DNA from 3 places in the Telluria sp. GW821-FHT07G12 genome. Region 2 is predicted to be linked to each of the others. Evidence: predicted binding sites of a transcription regulator. Region 2 holds the regulator's gene; each other region holds the start of a gene.

Region 1 (6,976 bases), on a different contig from region 2:
CCGACCAGGCGGCGCCCGTCATGAAAAAGGACGGCATGCTGGTCGACATGAAAGGCATGACGGTCTACACCTTCGACAAGGACACGGCCAACAGCGGCAAGAGCGCCTGCAGCGGCGGCTGCGCGGCCAACTGGCCAGCCGTCCAGCCCGGCGATGCGGCGCCCACCGCACCCTACTCGATGATCACCCGCGACGACGGCAGCAAACAGCTGGCCTACAAGGGCAAGCCGCTCTACACCTTCGTCAAGGACAAGAAGCCGGGCGACAAGGCCGGAGACAAAGCCATGAACGCCTGGCACGTCGTGACGGACTAAGCACTGGCAGGTGGCGCCGTCATACGCCGGTAACAATGCCGCCGGTATGATGGCATGCATGTACAAAAGCGATAAACGGCTGTTGATCCTCGACGCGGACGGCACGACCATCGACGCGTTTTCCGCCATCGAAGCAGCCTTTGCCCGGCACGGACTGGCGATCGGCGACGAGACCAGTTTCCGCAAGCGGCGCCACCTGTTGAAGTACCTGGGCGGGTTGAAGGAATTCCCGTCCATCGTCAAGAAGAACCTGCGCAAGGACAGCCGCGCCAAGCTGGTCGACAGCCTGACGGAGGTCTACCGCCAGGAGGCGCGCCTGTACAAGGGCATCGCCGAACTGATCCGGACCCTGGTGGCGGCGCCCGACGTCACGGTCGGCATGGTGACCCGCAACATCACCAACGAGCCGCTGGAAACCCTGCGCCAGCTGTTCGCGCGCCATGACTTCGATATCAGCGAACTCGATTTCTTCGTCCACATCCCGCTCAGCGACAAGAAGACCAGCCACTTCCGCGCGATCCGCGAACAGTTCGGCATCAACCCGGCGCGCGCCTACTGCTGCGGCGACGAGCACAAGGACTTCGCGGCGGCAGTCGGCACCGGCATGCACCCCTTCATGGTCTCCTACGGCTTCGAAGACTACGACCGGCTGACGGACAAATTCGACATACCGCACGAGCTGATCTCGCGCACCTCGGCCGAGCTGTGCCTGCGCGTGCGGCACGCCCTCGACCTCGATCAGGTGCGTCTCAAGCCGTAAGCCAGAACAGCAGCACGCAGGCGGCGCCGAAGATCCAGTAATCGACCGGCGCGCCCCAGGCCCAGTGCTTGTGCCAGGACACGTGTTCCTGCTTGAACCGGCGCCAGCCGAAGGCGGGGTTGACCACGAACCACAGGAAATCCTCGGCCACCCAGAACAGCATCACGCATGCCAGCACCCTGCCCTCCAGCCGCAGCGACCACTCGCCCATGAAGCACAGCGGGAAGTGGAAGATGAGAGCGATGAAGGAAAACATCCAGGCGTGGTAGCCGGTCATCGCGCGCCCGCCCCAGAACAGGTCGAGAAGACGGTGGTTCTCGATGCGCCAGGTGGGCAGGTTAGCGGCCCAGCCGGCCTCGCCCTCGATCTCCACTTCGACACGCGCGAAAAAATAGGCCGCGATCAGGACCCCGGCCAGCATCGGCCACTCAAATTCTTGCATCTTGGCTTTCATGTTGGGGGTGCTGCAGGACCGTGGCGAGCACCTGCCCGGCGGCGCGCAGGCGTCCGAGCTCCCTGGTTCGCATGCGCATGGCCTTGAGCCTGGCCGGGCAGGCCAGCAGCCAGCGCACGCGGTATTCCAGGGTCGGCAGGTCGCTGGCCTTCAGCGCCGCGCCCTGCTCGAGCAGATAGTTGGCATTGCATTCTTCCTGCCCAGGAATCGGCGAATTCACGATCATGGGCAGGCCCATCGCCAGGCACTCGGCCGTGGTCGAACCGCCCGGCTTGGTGATCACCAGGTCGGCGCAGGCCATCAGGCGCTCGACCTGGCCGGTATAGCCCTGCGGCGCCAGCCGGCCCGGATAGGCCTTGGCCAGTTCGCGCAGCGCGGCCAGCTGCGCCGCGTTCCTGCCGGCCAGGACGATCAGCTGCAGCCTGTCGTCCGTCTCAAGCAGGTGGCGGGCGACGCCGCTCAGGTCTCCCAGCCCGGCGCCGCCGCCCATCAGCAGCACCGTCGTCAGCCACGGATCGAGCCCGAGCGCGTGCGCGCATTCGACCCGCCCCGGACGCGCGGCAAAACCCGGCATGACCGGAATGCCGCTGACGTGGATGCGGCCTGCCGCCACGCCCAGACGGCGCAGCTGGAAAGCCACTTCCTCGCTGGCGGCGAAGTAGCCCGTGACGTGCGGATGCACCCACATGCGGTGCACATCGAAATCCGTGACCTGGACCCAGACCTGGCTGCGCAAACGGCCGGCGCCGACTTCGTGCGACAGGATCTCGGCCGGCAGGAAGTGGGTGCAGACGACGATGTCGGGATCGCGCCTGCGCACTTCCGCGATCAGGGCGCGGCTGTCGTGGCGCTCGATGCGGCGCCGCAGGCGGTCCATCCAGCGCTCCGGCCCGGGGCGGTTGGTCCAGCGGTAGACCAGGCTCCAGAGCGCCGGCATGCGCTTTACCAGGAACAGATACAGGTCCGTATACACCCTGCGCAGGCGCTTCGATGCGAAGGCGGTGGCGTCCAGGTGCGCGATATCGATGTCCGCACCGGCATCCGCGGCGCAGGCCTGGATGGCCTCGGCCACGCGGGTATGCCCGGCCCCGGCGGGCACGCTGAGCAGGAGGATGGTCTTGCCGGCCATGGGCGCGCCTGAGCCGGTATCCCTCACGATGCACCCGTCCCGTGAACGGCGGGCAGGCGCGGCACGGCTTGATACGGCGATATCGGCAGCATGAGAGACCCCGGTCTGTGTGTGCCGCTAATGTAGACCGGGATCGTGACAGGATCGTGACGCGCGCTAGCCGTTGTGATCGTGCTCGCCGGCCGCGTGGCCGAGGCCCATGCCGAGACCCATGCCCATGCCGCCGCCGGCATCGGCGCCGCCGCCTCCGCCACCGCCACCTTTACCGCCACCACCACCACCTTCTCCGCGGCCGCGCGCGCCGCCGCTGCCCTGGGTGCGGGTCGGTCCCTGCAACGGAATCGCGACATCCTTCGGCATCGGCCCCAGGTCCAGCGCTTCGCGGATGAAGTCGCGCAGCGCGACCACCAGCTCCGCCGTGTGAATCGGGCGCCCGGCCGCCATGTCGGTGGCCGCCTGCCCCGCCAGCCGGCAGTGTTCCTCGGTGCCGAGCAGGAGGATGTCGGCCAGCGCCGCTTCGACGGCGTCGCGGATGCGCCGTGCGCGGTCGGAATTGACGCGTGCGTCCGGCTGCGCCGCAGGTAGAGTGTCGCCGGCCACCGGCGCGGCCGTGCGCAGCTCGCGCAGATGGGTTGGATCGACCGTCAGCTCGCCGGTGAAGGAGCCGCCCAGGGTCTTATAGGCCGCGATCAGGGTCCGCAGGCGCTCGTTGATCTGCCGGTTCATGCGCTCGCGGCGCTGCTGGATGGTCTGCATCATCAGCACGCGGATACCGACACCGAGCAGGGTAACCACGATCAGGCTCATCAGCGTCGTGAACACGCCCTGCCATGAACTGAAATCCATATAGCGCACGGGTACCTCGCACAGCGATGTCGATGTGGCCCAGTCTAGAGAAATCCAGGCCTTGGCAACGTTCGCGGACGTACATCCGGCGATAAATTGCAAAATCGAAACACTCTACAGCGTCGATGGAATTTACACTTTTCCGCCGCTGCTGTCAGGCTCTCCGCCAAGTGCTTGAATCCATACGGCTTATCTGGACTGGCGCGCTTTATGCATAGGGCTGGCTCTGTCTTTACGTAGCTCTTGCGTCCTTCAACCCACCAGGTTCAATGAAAGGAAACGCCATGAACGTCCCCGTTTTAAAGCCGGTAATTGCAGCACTGCTGCTGGCCTCCGCCATCCCGGCCTTCGCCGGCCTGATGCAAGTACCCGGCACCCAGGTCACCGGCACTGGACTCGGGCATGTGAGCACCCTGGCTACCATCCAGGACAATACGGTCCCCAGCGCGCGCCAGGTGCCAGGCCTGGAGTCTGGCTGCGTGACCTACAACGGTTTCCAGAACGGGCATCTCGACACGCCGAGCACTGCCTGCCAGGAGGGCCTGGACGGCGGCGACAACACGGGCTTGAACCAGGTGCAGCTGGCATCCGACATCGACCAGCTGATGCACGCCGGCGATCTGGCCCTGGTCGTCAACGTCAGCGAAGGCCAGCCGGGCGGTACGGCGGTCATGACCAAGCTGTACCTGAGCCTGTACAACCTCGACCTCGGAACGCAAAAGAATTTCCTCTATACCGGCGCGCCGCTGGAGCTGGGCGATTCGGGCGGCGTCGGCCAGTCCGGGGACAACCTGTTCATCATGGATGCGATCCAGGCCGGCCAGGCCAACAGCTTCTGCCCGGACCTGGACCGCTGCGTGATCGGCGGCGGCCTGCAGTTCCAAGAGGGCACGACGCAAGCGACGCCGGAAACCATGTACGTGGCAGCCTATGCGCGCCCGGACACGCCGGTGCCCGAACCGCTCTCGCTGGCCCTGTTCGGCGCCGGCCTGCTGGGCCTGCGCGCCGTGCGCGCCAGGCGCAGCTGATGCTTAGCGCACCACCTGCAGCTTGACCTGCTTGCCCTCGCGGTAGGTGTAGAGCGTCAGCGCGGCGTTGTGCAGGTCGCCGCTGGGGTCGAAGGCGATGTCGCCGGTGACCCCGTGATACTTGATCTTCGCCAGCGCCGGCAGGAACTTGGCCGGGTCGGTGGAATTCGCCTGCTGCATGGCGCTGGCGAACACCATCGTCGCGTCGTAGGCGTAGGGCGCGTAGGTCTGCAGCGGGATCTTGTAGCGCTGGCGGTAGCGTTCGGCGAAGGCGGCGGCCGCCGCTTCTTCCTTTGCGCCGGTCACGCCGCCGGCCACCACGCAGAACACCTTGTCGCTGCCCAGCGCGTCGCCGGCCAGCTGCGGCAGCTTTTCCGAGCACACGCCGTCGCCCGACACCAGCTTCGCCTCGATGCCGAGCGCCTTCATCTGCTTGAGCATGGGGCCGGCCACCGCGTCCATGCCGCCATAGAAGATCACGTCCGGCTTGTGGGCGCGGATCTGGGTCAGGATGGCGTTGAAGTCGGTCGCCTTGTCGGTGGTGAACTGGCGGCTGACCAGCTGGGCGCCGCCGACCGCCTTCACGCCCTTGGTGAATTCGTCGGCCAGGCCCTGGCCGAAGGCGGTGCGGTCGTCGATCACCGCGATCTTCTTCGCCTTCAGGGTCTGGATGGAATACGCGGCCAGGGTCTTGCCGACCAGGCTGTCGCTGGCGACCACGCGGAAGGCCGTCTTGTAGCCCTGGCGGGTGTACAGCGGCGTGGTCGCGGCAGGCGAGATCTGCGGGATGCCGGCGCTGTTGTAGATCTTCGAGGCCGGCACCGTGGTCCCGGAATTCAGGTGGCCGACCACCGCCACCACGCCATTGTCGACCAGCTTCTGCGCCGCCGCCGTGCCCATCTTCGGGTCGGCGCCGTCATCCTCGGCCTGCAGCACGAAGCGCAGCTTGTTGCCGGCTATCGTCAGGCCTTTCGCGTTCAGGTCGTCCACCGCCATCTGCGCGCCGTTCTCGATGTCCTTGCCCTGGTGGGCGCCGGTGCCGGACAGCGGCGAGACGCTGCCGATCTTCACCGTCGTCTGGGCGGACGCCGATGCGGCGGCAAGGGGAAGCAGGGTGGCGACGATGAAAACGCGGCAATGCATGGTGTTCTCCGATGACGATGGTTGTCCGATTGTAATGGCGCTACGCCCATGCACGGCAAATGCAACCGAAAGTCGCAAACGCCCCTTGACTTTAGGCATATGACAACTAGGCTCAGGAAGCGGCCACTTGCGGCATGGGCATCCGCGCTTGCCGTCGGGCGCCGCACACAGGAGACGACCATGAGCACACAAGAAAACAAGCAACTCGTCCTCGAAGGCTACCGGCTGTTCCAGGCCGGTGACATTGCCGGCCTGCTGGCGCGCTTCCGCGACGACGCCGTGTGGGCAAGCCCGGATTCCGAGCTCATACCGTTTGCCGGCCATTTCCACGGCAGGCAGGGGATCGCGCAGTTCTTCGCCAAGCTCGACGCCACCGTCCAGGCCACCAGCTTCGCCGTCAAGGACCTGATCGCGGAAGGCGACAAGGTGGTCGCGATCGGCGAAGGCGCCTGGCACAACCGCCTGACCGGGCGCGAGTACGAAACGCCATGGGTCCATGTGTTCACGCTGAGCGACGGCATGGTCGAGCGGGTCGACTCTTACTACGACACGGCGCCGGCGACGGCCGCGCTGCAAACCCTGCAGACGGGCCAGCCGGACCGCTCCGAGCTGCGACAGTAAACCGCGGACGCGTGGCATCATACGCCCGGCATGCATGAGGAGCGGGCGATGAAGATGCGCAAGAAGGCGGACCTGCCGCAGAAGCTATGCGCCCACTGCGCCCTGCCCTTCAGCTGGCGCAAGAAGTGGGAGCGCGACTGGGACCAGGTCAAGTATTGTTCCGAGCGCTGCCGGCGCGCGGCGAAACCAGCGGGGAAGGCCTAAGCGTTCTTGGCTCTACAATATGGGCACACCATATCGGAGACCATCATGTCCTCACCCCGCACCGTCGCCCTACTAAGCATCCTGTCACTGGCGGTGCCTGCTTCAGCGGCCACCACCATCCTCTTCATCGGCAACAGCTTCACCTACGGCGATCCGGCCGGCGCCGCCCCGCTGGTGCGCGAATACCGTCCCGACACGGTGACGGACCTGAACGGCACCCACCTCGGCGGCGTGCCGGCCCTGTTCAAGGCCTTGACCGTGCAGGCTGGGCTGGACTACGAGGTCAGCCTGGAGACCGCGCCCGGCAAGGGCCTCGACTGGCATTACGAGAACAGGCTGGCCGCCATCGCCAGGCCCTTCGACAAGGTGGTCCTGCAGAGCTACAGCACGCTGGACGCCGCCAGGCCCGGCGATCCGGCCACCCTGGTCAAGTATTCCGGCCTGCTGGCCCAGGCCTTTTACGAGAAGAACCCGAAG
Region 2 (6,976 bases):
GATAAGGCCCTGGTCAACCAGGACCAGAACCAGATCGACCTGACCGGCAACGTCGACATCTCCCGCCCCGGCAGCAAGACCTCGGACCCGCTGCGCATCCGCACCGAGGCGCTGACCGTGCTGCCGGACGAGGAAATCTCGAAGACCGACAAGCCGATCCAGATGACGCTGGGTCACGCCTCCGCAACCGGGGTGGGCATGGTGGCCAACAACGCCACGCAGCAGCTGACGCTGGGCGGTCGCGGCCGGATCGTCTATCCGCCGCATGCCCAACGCTGACAGGACAAACCGAAAGGACCGCCTCCAATGAAAAAAATAATCGCCGTCGCCATGCTTTCGCTGGCCAGCCTGACAGCCTCGGCCGAGCGCGCCGATTCGCTCAAGCAGGCCCAGATCGATTTCGACAGCGGCCACATCGACGAAGCCACCCAGACGCGTATCCTGACCGGCAACGTGGTGCTGACGCGCGGCACCCTGCTGATCAAGTCGGACAAGGCCGTGCTGAAGGAAACCCCCGAGGGCTACATGCTGCTGACGCTGACGGCCGCACCGGGCAAAACCGCCAGCTTCCGCCAGAAGCGCGACGGCGGCCCGGACTTGTGGACCGAAGGCCAGGCCCAGCGCATCGAGTACGACGAGCGTACCGAGGTGGTCAAGCTGTTCGCCAACGCCATCGTCAAGCAGCTGGAAGGCAAGCGCATGACGAGCGAGGTGAACGGCCCCTTCATCTCCTACGACAACCGCACCGAGCAGGCCAACGTGTTCAACGACGCCAGCGGCGAAAGCAAGGCGGGCGGCGGCCGCAGCACCATCATTATCGCGCCGCGCCGTACTACGCCGGCCGCTGCGCCGGCAGGGAAGCAGTAACATGAAGCGCGCCCTCGCCGCCGCCCTCGCCACGCTGATGCTGGCGCCGCTCGCGCAGGCCGAGCGGGCGGATTCGCTCAAGCCCTTCAATGTCGAAGGCGACAAGGCGACAATCGACCAGGCCACCCAAACCGTGATCCTGACCGGCAATGTGATCGGCACCCGCGGCACCATGCTGCTGAAGGCCGAGCGCGCCGAGATCAGGGAAACGCCGGATGGCTATCGGACCGTGGTGCTGTTCGGGGCGAACGGCAAGACCGCGTCGTTTCGCCAGAAGCGCGACGGCGGCGCTGACGAGTGGGCCGAAGGCTACGGCGAGCGCATGGAATATGACGAGCGCACGGATGTCGTCAAACTGATCTCGCACGCCGTCATCAGGCAGCTGGACGGCCGCACCGTGACCAGAGAGATGAGCGGCCCGTTCATTTCCTACGACGCCCGCAAAGAAGTCCTGTTGAACATGAATGACGTGAGCGGCAGCGACAAGCCGGGCAAGGATCGCGTCAGCGTCACTTTTTACACGCGCCGCCCGGCCTCGGCAGCGCAACCGGAAGCAGGAAAGCAATGATGGATGTACAAGCAAACGCCGCCACGGCCGACATCGCATGCGGTGGCAGCACCCTGGTCGCCAAGGGACTGCAGAAAAGCTACGGCAAGCGCCTGGTGGTGCGCGACGTCTCGCTGGAGGTCGCCTGCGGCGAGGTGGTGGGACTGCTCGGCCCGAACGGCGCCGGCAAGACCACCTCGTTCTACATGATCGTGGGCCTGGTGCCGGCCGAAGCCGGCGCCATCGTCATCAACGGCACCGACATCACGAGCCTGCCGATCCACCGCCGCGCCATGCTCGGCCTGTCCTACCTGCCGCAGGAAGCCTCGGTCTTCCGCAAGCTGACGGTGGAAGAGAACATCCGCGCCGTGCTGGAACTGCAGCGCGAGAACGGCAAGCCGCTGAGCAAGGCGCGCATCCAGGAACGCCTGGACGAGCTGCTGGCCGAGCTGCAGATCGAGAAGCTGCGCGAGAACCCGGCGATGTCGCTGTCGGGCGGCGAGCGGCGTCGCGTGGAGATCGCGCGCGCGCTGGCCACCGATCCGCGCTTCGTGCTGCTGGACGAACCCTTCGCCGGCGTGGATCCAATTGCCGTGATCGAGATCCAACGTATCGTGCGCTTCCTGAAAGAGCGCGGCATCGGCGTCCTGATCACCGACCACAACGTGCGCGAGACGCTCGGCATCTGCGACCGTGCCTACATCATCAACCAGGGCGCCGTGCTGGCCTCGGGCCGTCCCGACGACATCATCGCCAACGAGTCCGTCCGCCGCGTCTACCTGGGTGAACACTTCAGGATGTAGTCATGAAACAGACGCTCCAACTCAAGACCTCACAGCATCTTGCGCTGACGCCGCAACTCCAGCAGTCGATCCGCCTGCTGCAGCTGTCCACGCTCGAACTCCACCAGGAGATCGAACAGGTCCTGGGTGAGAATCCGCTGCTCGAGCGCCTCGACGATCCGCTCGATCGCTCGGTGCGCCTGTTGGCGGACGGTGCGATCAACAACGGTGCGTCGACTTCCACCACGCCCGATTCGCCTCCCGCATCCGGGCAGGGCGAGGAAGGCAATGGCAGCGGCGGCGGCGAGTCGGAAGGCGGCGACAGCGGCGAGGCCGGCGGCGCCGAGCACGAGATGGAGTGGGGCGAATCGGGCCGCTCGGGCAGCGGCGGCGAGGAAGAGGACGGCCGCCCGCAGCTGGAAGCCAGCCCCATCTCGCTGCGCGAACACCTGATGGAACAGGTGCGCCTGACCTGCATCTCGCCGCGCGACTGCGCGCTGGTCGAGATCGTGGTCGACTCCCTCGACGACAACGGCTACCTGGAAGAATCGCTGGACGACATCCACGCGCGCATGCCGACCGAACTCGAGATCGAATTCGAGGAACTGCGCACCGCGCTGTCGATGGTGCAGAGCATGGACCCGCCGGGCGTGGGCGCACGCAGCGCCGCCGAATGCCTGGCCTTGCAGATCCGCCGCATGCCCGGCGTGGCGATGGTGACGCGGCGCATGGCGCTGGTCATCGTGGAGCGCTACCTGACCTGGTTCGCGCAGCGCGAATTCAACAAGCTCAAGAAGGCCCTCGACTGCGACGACGAAGACCTGCGCGAAGCCCAGGCCGTGATCCGCCAGTGCAATCCGCATCCGGGCGCGGCCTTCGCATCCGACGTCTCCGACTTCGTGGTGCCGGACGTGATCGTGCGCCGCGCGAAGGATGGCTGGAGCGTGCAGCTGAATCCGGAAGTGATGCCGCGCCTGCGCGTGAACAGCATCTACGCCGCCTTGCTGAAGCAGGGGAAATCGGAATCGCAGCTGAATGCGCAGTTGCAGGAAGCCAAGTGGCTGATCAAAAACATGCGCCAGCGCTTCGACACGATCCTGCGTGTCGCGCAAGCAATCGTCGAGCGCCAGCGGAACTTTTTTTCCCATGGCGCGGTTGCCATGCGGCCCCTTGTTTTACGTGAGATAGCTGATACACTAGGTCTACACGAGAGCACAATTTCTCGCGTCACAACTCAGAAATATATGCTGACGCCGCACGGCATGTTTGAGTTGAAGTACTTTTTCGGGAGTCACGTTGCGACCGAGGCAGGTGGTGAAGCATCCTCGACCGCGATACGCGCTCTCATCGTACAACTCACAGGAGCAGAAGACCCCAAGAACCCTTTATCCGACAGCAAGATCGCGGAGATGCTAGGGGAACAGGGAATGGTTATCGCACGCCGCACGGTCGCGAAATACCGTGAGGCGCTGAAGATCCCGCCCGTCAGCCTCCGCAAATCCTTGTAATAAGCTGCAGGGCACCCAGATACTGATAACCTGACAGCGCATCTTCAAAGGAGTGTGTATGAATCTCACTATCAGCGGACATCATCTCGATGTAACCCCAGCAATCCGTGAATACGTACAGAACAAGCTCGAACGCATCACCCGCCATTTCGATCAAGTGATCGACTCCCACGTCATCCTCTGCATTGACAATCTCACCGAGAAAGAAAAACGCCAGAAGGCCGAGATCAACCTGCGTGTTGCTGGGAAGATCGTTCACGTCGCCAGCGCTGCGCACGACCTCTACGCTGCGATCGACATGCTGATGGACCGCCTGGACAGGCAGGTTCAGAAGTACAAGCAGATGCTGCAGGACCACAGTCACACAGCACTAAAACGCATGGCCAACGAGGACATTGAAGGAGGAGAAGCTGCCGCTGCAGCGTGATCATTCCGCTGGCGCAGCATAAGCAAGACGAAGGGCGCATCAGGCGCCCTTTTCGTTTGGTAGGCCGCTACAATGCCGTTTTCCCATTCATAAATAAAAGAACATGAGCGAATACGTGCAGACCCGTGTGGCCAATGGCACCGGCATCATTACCCTGGATCGTCCCAAGGCCCTGAACTCGCTGTCGCTGGAAATGGTGCGCGCAATGACGGAGGCCTTGCTGGCCTGGCGCGAGGACGCTGGCGTCGACGCCGTCGTCATCACCAGCACCAGCGAGAAAGCCCTGTGCGCAGGCGGCGACATCCGTTTCTTCCACCAGGCCGGACATGCGAACCCGACTGGCGGCAGTGCTCTGCTGGAAGACTTCTTTACCGAAGAATACGCGCTCAACCACCTGATCCATTTTTATCCGAAGCCGTATATTTCTCTGATGGATGGCGTGGTGATGGGCGGCGGCATGGGCATCGCCCAGGGCGGCCCGGACACGGGCCTGCGCATCGTGACCGAACGCACCAAGATGGCGATGCCCGAAGTGAACATCGGCCTGTTCCCGGACGTCGGCGGCAGCCACTTCCTGTCGCATGCGCCGGGCGCGCTCGGCATGTACCTGGGCCTGACCGGACTGACCATCGGCGCCGCCGATGCGCTGTACGTCGGCCTGGCGGACGTGTTCGTGCCGGCTGCCGAACTGGCGGCCTTGAACGCGCTGATCGCGGCCACGCCGGGCGCGCAACTGGCGGAGGCGATCCGTGCCTTTGCGGCGCCGTTCGCGCAGCAGGCCGGCGCCAGCGAACTGCAAGCGCAGCGCGCGCTCATCGACAAGCACTTCGGCGCAGCGTCCGTGCAGGCGGTGATGTCCTCGCTCGAAGGCGACGACAGCCCCTTCGCACAGAAGGTTTTAAGCGCAATGCGCCAGCGCTCGCCCCTGATGATGTGCGTGACGCGCGAGATGCTGGTGCGCGGCGCCGCCATGGACGTGGCCGACTGCCTGCGCATGGAACGCTCGCTGGTGCGCCGCAACTTCGAGCACGGCGAAGTGCTGGAAGGCGTGCGCGCGCTGGTGATCGACAAGGACAATGCGCCGGCCTGGAATCCGCCGGCATTGGAGCAGGTGAGCCCGGAGATGGTGGCGCGCTTCTTCGAGCCGGTGTGGCCGGCCTACGCGCATCCGCTGCGTCATCTGGACTGAAGCGTCGTCCAGGCTCCTCTGTTTGCTGTAATGCATTGCAACATAATCACGGTGTTTTATGCGATGATTTCATCAGGCGATGAAATACCCGCATTGCCTGATAAAGCACAACAATAGAGGAGTCCGTTTTGTCGTTTCTGATCGTACTGGCCGCACTGGCCTTCCTGATGGTGGCCGCCTATCGCGGCTACAGCGTCATCCTGTTCGCACCGATCGCCGCCCTCGGCGCGGTCCTGTTCACCGACCCCTCCGCCGTGGCCCCGGTCTTTTCCGGGATATTCATGGAAAAGATGGTCGGCTTCGTCAAGCTCTACTTCCCCGTCTTCATGCTCGGCGCCGTGTTCGGCAAGGTCATCGAGATGTCCGGCTTCTCGAAAGCCATCGTGCAGGCCGCGATCCGCTACATCGGCCGCTCGCGCGCAAACGCCGTGATCGTCGCCGTGTGCGCGCTGCTGACCTATGGCGGCGTGTCCCTGTTCGTGGTGGTGTTCGCCGTGTACCCGTTTGCGGCCGAGCTCTACCGGCAAAGCAATATCCCGAAGCGCCTGATGCCGGGCGCGATCGCGCTGGGCGCCTTCTCGTTCACGATGGATTCGCTGCCGGGCACCCCGCAAATCCAGAACATCATCCCGACCACCTTCTTCAAGACCACGGGCTGGGCGGCGCCGGTGCTCGGCACCATCGGCTCGCTGTTCATCATCGTGGTCGGCCTGGCCTATCTGGAATGGCGCCGCCGCGCCGCGATGGCCAAGGGCGAGGGCTACGGTAGCCACACCGAAGCGCTCGAGACCGCGGACACGCAAGTACTGCCGAATCCGATCGTCGCTGTGCTGCCGCTGGTCCTGGTGGGCGTCGCCAACTTCATGTTCACCCGGATGATTCCGGTCTGGTACGGCACCGATGCCTATACCGTGCCGCCCGAGGTCCTGCCCGGCGTGCACGCGCCGGTGACGGCAACCGTGAAAACCGTGCTGGCGATCTGGTCGGTCGAAGCCGCGCTGCTGCTCGGCATCCTGCTGGTGCTGGCGACCGCCTTCCGCCGCGTCAGCCAGCGCTTTGCCGCGGGTTCCAAGGAAGCGGTCGGCGGCGCGCTGCTGGCGGCCATGAACACCGCGTCCGAATACGGCTTCGGCGGCGTGATCGCCGCGCTGCCGGGCTTCATCGTCGTCAGCGATGCGCTGAAGGGGATTCCGAATCCGCTGGTGAACGCCGCGGTGTCGGTGAGCTCGCTGGCCGGCATCACCGGCTCGGCCTCGGGCGGCATGAGCATCGCGCTGGCGGCCATGTCCGACCTGTTCATCAAGGGCGCCGAGGCGGCCCACATTCCGATGGAAGTCCTGCACCGCGTGGTCGCGATGGCCAGCGGCGGCATGGACACCTTGCCGCACAACGGCGCCGTGATCACCTTGCTGGCGGTGACCGGGCTGACGCACCGCGAGTCCTATCGCGAGATCTTTGCGATCACGATCATCAAGACCCTGGCGGTGTTCTTTGTGATTGGGGTGTTTTACGCGACCGGGCTGGTGTAGGCCGGCTCAGTGCTGCTCGCGATGCCGGACGACGACCCGTTCGGTATCGCCAAAATACGCCCCCAGCCGCTCGGCCATGTACACCGAGCGGTGCTGGCCGCCCGTACAGCCGACCGCCACCGTCAGG
Region 3 (6,976 bases), on a different contig from region 2:
CTCCGCACTGGCGCATGCGGAAGCGAACGGCCAGGGCATGGCCCTGCTGTTCATCGACCTCGACGAATTCAAGCAGGTCAACGACTCGCACGGCCACGCGGTCGGCGACCGCCTGCTGAAGGCCGCCGCCACCCGCCTGCTGTCGCAGCTGCGTCCGAGCGACCGCGTGGCGCGCTTCGGCGGCGACGAATTCATCGTCCTGCTCAGGCCCTTCGACACCGACGAGCAGGTCGGCATGGTGGCGCAGCGCATCATCCAGGCCTTCAGCAAACCCTTCCAGATCGACCAGGAGCAGCACGCGATCGGCGCCTCGGTCGGCATCAGCGTGTTCCCGCGCGACGGCAATGACGCCGCCACGCTGATCCGCCACAGCGACATCGCCATGTACGCCGGGAAGAACGAAGGCAAGGGCCAGTATCGCTTCTTCGACCCGGCCCAATCCACGACCCTGAAGACCCGCGCCCAGCTGCGCCAGCGCCTGCTGGAAGCGATCGACAAGCGCCAGTTCGTGCTGCACTACCAGCCGCGGGTGGACACCCGCAGCGGCGAGCTGCTGAGCATGGAGGCGCTGCTGCGCTGGGAGCATCCGCAGCTGGGCATGATCCGCCCCGACGAGTTCATTCCGCTGGCCGAATCGAGCGGCCTGATCGTGCCGATCGGCGCCATCGTCATCGACCGCGCCTGCGCCCAGCTGGCCGCCTGGTCCGCGCAGGGGCTGCCGGCGGCGCCGGTGTCCATCAACGTCTCGCCCAAGCAGTTCCTGCGCGGCGGCGTGCGGCGCGAGCTGGCCGAGGCTTTAGCCCGCCACGCGGTGCCGGCGCGCCTGCTCGAGGTCGAGATCACGGAATCGGCGATGATGGGTGACCAGGAAGAGATCCTGGCCGAGCTGGCGGCGATCCGCGCGCTGGGCGTCAAGCTGCACGTCGACGATTTCGGCACCGGGTATTCGTCGCTGTCGCAGCTGCAGCGCATGAAGATGGACGTGCTGAAGGTCGACCGCTCCTTCACCGCGGAACTGGGACGCTCGAAGGAGGGCACCGTGTTCTTCCAGGCGATCGTCTCGATGGCGCACGCGCTGGGCATGGAAGTGGTGGCCGAAGGCGTCGAGAACGAGGACCAGCTGGCGATCCTGCGCACGCTGGGCTGCAACGAGGTGCAGGGCTACCTGGTGGCGCGGCCGATGCCGGCCGAGGCGATGGCCGCGCTGCTGGCGCGGCGCTACCTGTTCGACGAGCGCCTCGCCGCCTAGGTTTCAGGAGCCCAGCAGGCTGCCGGTGCGGAAGGGCTCCCCGCCCGCGATCTTACAGACGTGCATCCCGCGCAGCAGATGCCGGTGCGCGGTACTCGCAAACAGAATCCCGGGCCGCGTCGCCCGCAAGGTCGTCACCTTGCCGCTCACCGGATTGACGATGTCCGCCACCGCCTCGTTCTCCTGCACCCGCTCGCCCAGGCGCTTGAGGAAGACCAGCACCCCCGAGTGCGGCGCCGCCAGCGGCTCCACGCCTTCCAGCGGGGTCGGCTCGGCAATCAGGTCCGGCAGCGGCGTGCGTTCGATGTCCAGCACGCCCTGGTGCGCCAGGTACTGCAGCAGGCCCTGCGCATCCTTCTCGGCCAGGTCGTAGCGCACGTCCATCTCGCCGCGCAGCTCGACGGTCACGGCGATGCAGGCCATCGGGATCGGCAGCGCCGGCCCGAAGTGGTCGGCCAGCTCCCACCACAGGCGGCTGCAGGCTTCGTCGAAGGGTTCGCCGCCGGACTCGCGCGCCAGCAGGGTCGCGTGCGCGCCCATCAGCGCCGCCAGCGGCTTGACCTGCTCGGCCAGCGGGGTGCCGCAGTACAGGTGCAGCACGGCTTCGTTATCGCAGTGGAGGTCGAGCATGATGTCGGCGTCGATCGCCATGCCCAGCAGGGTCTTCTTGAGGTCCTGGGTCGGGCTGTCCGTGTTCCAGCTGGCGATGGAGCGGCGCGCATGCTCGCGCACCAGGGCCACGTTGGCCTGGGCGTCCGCGCCCAGCTTATCCTTCAGCGATGCCTTCAGCTCGGCGGCGACGTGCTTGTAGAAGCGATTGAAATTCAGGCCGGTAGACAGGTCGTAACGGCCGAACGGCGCCCCGTGCACCACCTGCGACAGCCCGATCGGATTCGCGGCCGGCACCAGCACGATCTCGCCCTTGATCCGGCCCTCGGCTTCCAGGCGCTCCAGCTCGCGCCGCAGCACGTGGGCAACCAGCATGGCCGGCACTTCGTCGGCGTGCAGCGAGGCCTGGATGTAGACTTTTTTTCCTGCGCCGGGCGTGCCGAAGCGGTAGGAAGTCAGCTGGAAGGTGGCGACGTTGTCTTCCGTCGCAATCGGGTGGGACGTGGGCTGCATTACGGTTCTCTTTTCATTCGGCGAAGCGCCATTATGTATGAGAACCGCGTGCGGCCTCGTCCCGTTCCCGCCTGGGGCAGGGTTTTTACGCCTTCTTGCGGCGCGCGCCGGCGATGCCCAGCATGCCCAGGCCCAGCAGGGCCAGCGAGGCCGGTTCCGGCACGTCGTTGCCGTTGTCGACCGGCGTGGCCGGGTCGGTGATGGTGAAGGAGCCGTACAGGTCGCCCGAGTAATGCAGGTCATCGCCAACGCTGCCGCTGACGGCCATGAAGCCCCATTGCGAGCCTTTGCCCAGCGTCAGGGTGATCTGCTGGTGTTCGATGGCGTCGCCGGTCGCGGTGGCCAGCAATACCTTGTTGCTGGTGTCACCCTGCCAGACGTACATTTCGGTGGCCGAGCCGGTCCACAGGGCGTTCGAGCTGAGGTCGATCCCCAGGTTCAGGACTTCGTCACGGACAGCTGTCGTGGTGAAGACATAGGTCTGGGTTGGCGTACCGGCCCAGCCGCCGGCGGCCAGGTAGCGGTAAGACAGGGTCGCGCCCATGATCGAGACATCGCTGGGTGCTTCGGCGATGTTCCAGCCATCGGCCCAGGAGCCGGTCCAGGTCTGGCCGATCGGTCCCTTGGCCGCTTCGGTCGACTGGTAGACATTGATCCATTCCGCCGACGCCGGCAGGGCAAACGCGCTCAGGCATGCAGCCAGCGCGAGGGCGCGCAGATTCATTTTTTTCATGGTGATTTCCCTTGTATTGAAAATGCATACTTTATTTGCAAGGAAGCAATTTCTATGCCTTCAAGGAAAATGTCAGAAAAAACAAACACTTGGATTTTCGGCCGGGGCCTCACTGTAAAGTCTGCCGACAGGCGCTGCTATAATGTCGCCCTTTCTCTTTGCCCACACCGATCATGTCTTCCGATACGCCCACCAACAGCCAAGGCCGTCCGATGCTCTACGACCCGACCGAGCACCGCATCCGCAGCTTCGTCACCCGTGCGGGACGGCTGTCGACGGGGCAGGCGCGCGCGCTCGAGGAATTCGGGCCGAAATTCATGATCGAGTACCGCAAGGAGATGTTCGACTTCCACGCGCCCTTTGGCCGCAGCGCGCCGCTGGTGCTGGAAATCGGCTTCGGCATGGGCGACACCACCGCCCACATCGCCAAGGCGATGCCGGACACGGATTTCGTCGGCGTCGAAGTGCACACCCCGGGCGTGGGCAGCCTGCTCAAGCAGATCGGCGAGCAGGGCATCGAGAACCTGCGCCTGATCCAGCATGACGCGGTCGAGGTGCTGAACAACATGATCGCCGACGGCTCGCTGGCCGGCGTCCACATCTTCTTCCCGGACCCGTGGCACAAGGCGCGCCACAACAAGCGCCGCCTGATCCAGCCGCCTTTCGTCAAGCTGCTGTGCCAGAAGCTGGTGCCGGGCGGCTACATCCACTGCGCCACCGACTGGGAAGACTACGCGGTGCAGATGCTGGAAGTGCTGGGCGCCGAGCCGGCTCTGCAAAACACGGCCGAAGCCTATGCCGACAAGCCGTCCTACCGCCCGCTGACCAAGTTCGAGAACCGCGGTCTGAAGCTGGGCCATGGCGTGTGGGACCTGGTGTTCACCAAAAAGTAGAGCGCCTGCGCTCTACGCCTCTCGTCGTTCGTTCACCCGGATTCGTGCTTCATCCCGTTTCGCTGTCCGCCGCCGACTGATCTGCCTAGACTGTAATCGTTGCTATATATTAACGATTACGGGAGGGCAGCATGTGGCGCAAATTGACGAATTGGTACGATGAACTGGAAGAGGAGCAGCTGGCCGTGCTCGCGCAGCCGGAGCTGGCGGCCCAGGCGCCGGCAGGCTGGCGGCGTCGCTTTGCGCACAAGCTGGCCGAGATGCCGCCGCTCCAGCGCAAGCAGTTGCGCGAATTCTCGCTGACCTACCGCGGCCGCCGCCTCTACTGCGCGCTTGCCGGACTGGCGCTGGCCTTCAGCCTGTGCGCCGTTCCGCTGTACTTCGGTCTGGGAATGGACAGCTGGATGGTTGCCATCCTCGGCGCCAACATGCTCGGTTTTTCCGTTACAGCCGCCGTGATCAGCGCATGGTTCGACTACCATCGCATCGTTCGGGAAAAATGGATGATGCTGCTGACGGTGCTCGGCTTTGCCGTCTTTGGCGCTGTTCTCGGGATAGGCACGGCCATGTGGACCAAGCCCAAGCCGCTGGCAGACGTCATCGGCAAATTACCGCATTCATTGGCGCTGATCGCTGGCGCCGGGCTGGCCATGCTGGTGCCGCTGCTGGCGATCAGCATGCTGCGCAACCGCCAGGCCGAAGCCATCAACGCCGGCCTGCAGCGCGAAGCCGAGCAGGCGCGCCTGGCGCGCGAACTAGCCGAATCCCAGCTGCGCCTGCTGCGCGCCCAGATCGAGCCCCACTTCCTGTTCAACACCCTGGGCGCCGTGCAGCAGCTGGCCCAGCACGGTGCGCCGCGCGCCGCGGAACTGACCGGCAACCTGATCGACTTCCTGCGCTCCAGCATGCGCGATATGCGCAGCGAGCAGGTCTCCCTGGCCGCCGAATTCGGCCTGGTCGAGTCCTACCTGAAGGTGATGCAGGTGCGGCTGGGCGAGCGCCTGCGTTTCAGCCTGCAGCTGCCGCGCGCACTGGAACAGGTGCAGCTGCCCACCATGATCCTGCTGACCCTGGTCGAGAACGCGATCAAGCACGGCATCGAGCCGGCCCTGCGCGGCGGTGAGGTCACGGTGTCGGCCGAGGCGGCCGATGGCGCGGTTCGCATCCGCGTGCAGGATGGCGGCGTGGGCATGAGTACGCTGCCCGAGCCGGACGACGGCGGCGGCACGGGACTGGACAATGTGCGCCACCGCCTGCGCCTGGCCTACGGCGAGGCGGCCGGCCTGAACCTGCGCGACGGCGAGCCGGGCCTGATCGCCGACGTCACCATCCCCTACGCACAATGACGATGAATCCAAGCATTCTGGTCGCCGAAGACGAACCCCTGATGCGCGAGCGCCTGCTGGAAATGCTGGCGCAGTCCTGGCCGGAAGCGCGCGTCGTCACGGTGGCGGAAAACGGCAACGATGCCTGGGACGGTTTCCTGGAGCACGAGCCGGACGTCGCCTTTCTCGACATCCGCATGCCAGGCCTGTCCGGCCTCGAAGTAGCCGAACGCATCGGCACGATGGCGCACGTGGTCTTCGTTACCGCCTACGACCAGTATGCGGTGGACGCCTTCGACGCCGGCGCGGTCGACTACCTGCTCAAACCGGTGCAGACGGATCGCCTGGAGCGGGCGGTGGCGCGTCTGAAGGCCAAGCTGGCGCAGCCGCCCGCGGACGGCGCCGCGTTTGAAACGCTGCTGCGCAATTTGAAAACCGCGCTGCCGGGCGTGCGCCAGGAACGCACCAAATGGATCAAGGCCAGCGTCGGGCGCCAGGTGCGCGTGATCGACGTCGATGAAGTGCTGTTCTTCCAGTCCGACACGCGCTACACGCGCATCGTGCTGCGCGATTACGAAGCGCTGGTGCGCACGCCGCTGAAGGACTTATTGAGCACGCTGGATCCGGACCGCTTCTGGCAGATCCACCGCGCCACCGTGGTGAACGCCAACGCGATTGCTGCGGCGGAGCGGATCGATGCTGAACGGATGCAGGTGCTGGTGAAGGGGAGTGACGAGAAGCTGGCGGTGAGCCGGACCTTCGTGCACCTGTTTCGCGAATGATGCCGGATGTAGGGTGGGCACCCCGTGCCCACGTAAATGCCGGCATCATTCAAACGTAACACGTGGGCACGGGGTGCCCACCCTACCGAATCAAACCATTTCCGTAATCATGGCCACGATCTCGTCGCCGTAGGAGGTCAGCTTCTTCGCCCCCACGCCCGACACCACGCGCAGCTCGTCCAATGAGGTCGGCTTGACCTTGGCGATCTCGCGCAGGGTGGCGTCGCCGAAGATGATGAAGGCGGCCACGCTGTGCGCCTTTGCCGTCTCCAGGCGCCACCAGCGCAGCTTCTCGAAGATCTTCTGCTCGGCCGGCGACAGGTCCATCTCGACATAGCCCTTGGTCGGACCGGCCTGGCGCTTCTGCTTGACCGGCTTCTGGTACTGGCGCAGCTCGACCTTGCGCTCGCCCTTCAGCACCGGCCGCGCGCTTTCCGTCAGCTTGAGGGAGCTGAAGGCGTCGTGGTCGACGGTGATCAGGCCCAAGGCGATGACCTGGCGCACGATGGCGCGCCATTCATGCTCGCTGCGGTCGGCGCCGACGCCATATACCGTCAGTTTGTCGTGGTGCCACTGCGTGATGCGCTCGGTCTGCACGCCCCGCAGCACGTCGATCACGTGGCCGGCGGCGAAGCGCTGGTCGACGCGGTAGATGGCCGACAGCAGCTTCTGCACCGGCACGGTCGCATCAAAAGACACCGGCGGAATCAGGCAGGTATCGCAGTTGCCGCAGGGGCCGGAGCGCTCGCCGAAATATTCCAGCAAGCGCATGCGGCGGCAGCTGAGCGTTTCGCACAGACCCAGCATGGCGTCGAGCTTGGACGACAGCACGCGCTTGAAATTCTCGTCGGCATCCGACTCGTCGATCATCC

The links. Region 2 encodes sigma-54, which starts transcription at its own class of promoters, with help from an activator protein. Its sites were predicted from a motif close to TGGCANGNAANCTGCTTT; they were not measured.
Region 1: AC07PE_RS25690 (PEP-CTERM sorting domain-containing protein) is a predicted target of sigma-54. The motif match lies at 3,703-3,720, and genes of this name have one in related genera.
Region 3: AC07PE_RS07555 (PEP-CTERM sorting domain-containing protein) is a predicted target of sigma-54. The motif match lies at 3,147-3,164, and genes of this name have one in related genera.

The regions. Positions count from the first base shown of each region.
Region 1 covers NZ_JBWKQA010000010.1:25,312-32,287, forward strand. The annotation lists gene AC07PE_RS25665 (COG4315 family predicted lipoprotein) at 1-314, shown strand, start outside; gene AC07PE_RS25670 (HAD family hydrolase) at 373-1,074, shown strand; gene AC07PE_RS25675 (hypothetical protein) at 1,064-1,516, opposite strand; gene AC07PE_RS25680 (MGDG synthase family glycosyltransferase) at 1,503-2,657, opposite strand; gene AC07PE_RS25685 (hypothetical protein) at 2,814-3,503, opposite strand; gene AC07PE_RS25690 (PEP-CTERM sorting domain-containing protein) at 3,788-4,531, shown strand; gene AC07PE_RS25695 (branched-chain amino acid ABC transporter substrate-binding protein) at 4,535-5,674, opposite strand; gene AC07PE_RS25700 (nuclear transport factor 2 family protein) at 5,855-6,295, shown strand; gene AC07PE_RS25705 (DUF2256 domain-containing protein) at 6,344-6,499, shown strand; gene AC07PE_RS25710 (PEP-CTERM sorting domain-containing protein) at 6,545-6,976, shown strand, end outside.
Region 2 covers NZ_JBWKQA010000008.1:110,261-117,236, forward strand. The annotation lists gene lptC (LPS export ABC transporter periplasmic protein LptC) at 1-279, shown strand, start outside; gene lptA (lipopolysaccharide transport periplasmic protein LptA) at 307-867, shown strand; gene lptA (lipopolysaccharide transport periplasmic protein LptA) at 869-1,435, shown strand; gene lptB (LPS export ABC transporter ATP-binding protein) at 1,435-2,217, shown strand; gene AC07PE_RS24185 (RNA polymerase factor sigma-54) at 2,220-3,704, shown strand; gene hpf (ribosome hibernation-promoting factor, HPF/YfiA family) at 3,763-4,131, shown strand; gene AC07PE_RS24195 (enoyl-CoA hydratase/isomerase family protein) at 4,235-5,320, shown strand; gene AC07PE_RS24200 (GntP family permease) at 5,449-6,849, shown strand; gene rapZ (RNase adapter RapZ) at 6,856-6,976, opposite strand, start outside.
Region 3 covers NZ_JBWKQA010000001.1:1,629,866-1,636,841, reverse strand. The annotation lists gene AC07PE_RS07565 (bifunctional diguanylate cyclase/phosphodiesterase) at 1-1,249, shown strand, start outside; gene AC07PE_RS07560 (succinylglutamate desuccinylase/aspartoacylase family protein) at 1,253-2,371, opposite strand; gene AC07PE_RS07555 (PEP-CTERM sorting domain-containing protein) at 2,457-3,104, opposite strand; gene trmB (tRNA (guanosine(46)-N7)-methyltransferase TrmB) at 3,317-3,997, shown strand; gene AC07PE_RS07545 (sensor histidine kinase) at 4,129-5,343, shown strand; gene AC07PE_RS07540 (LytR/AlgR family response regulator transcription factor) at 5,346-6,104, shown strand; gene recQ (DNA helicase RecQ) at 6,195-6,976, opposite strand, start outside.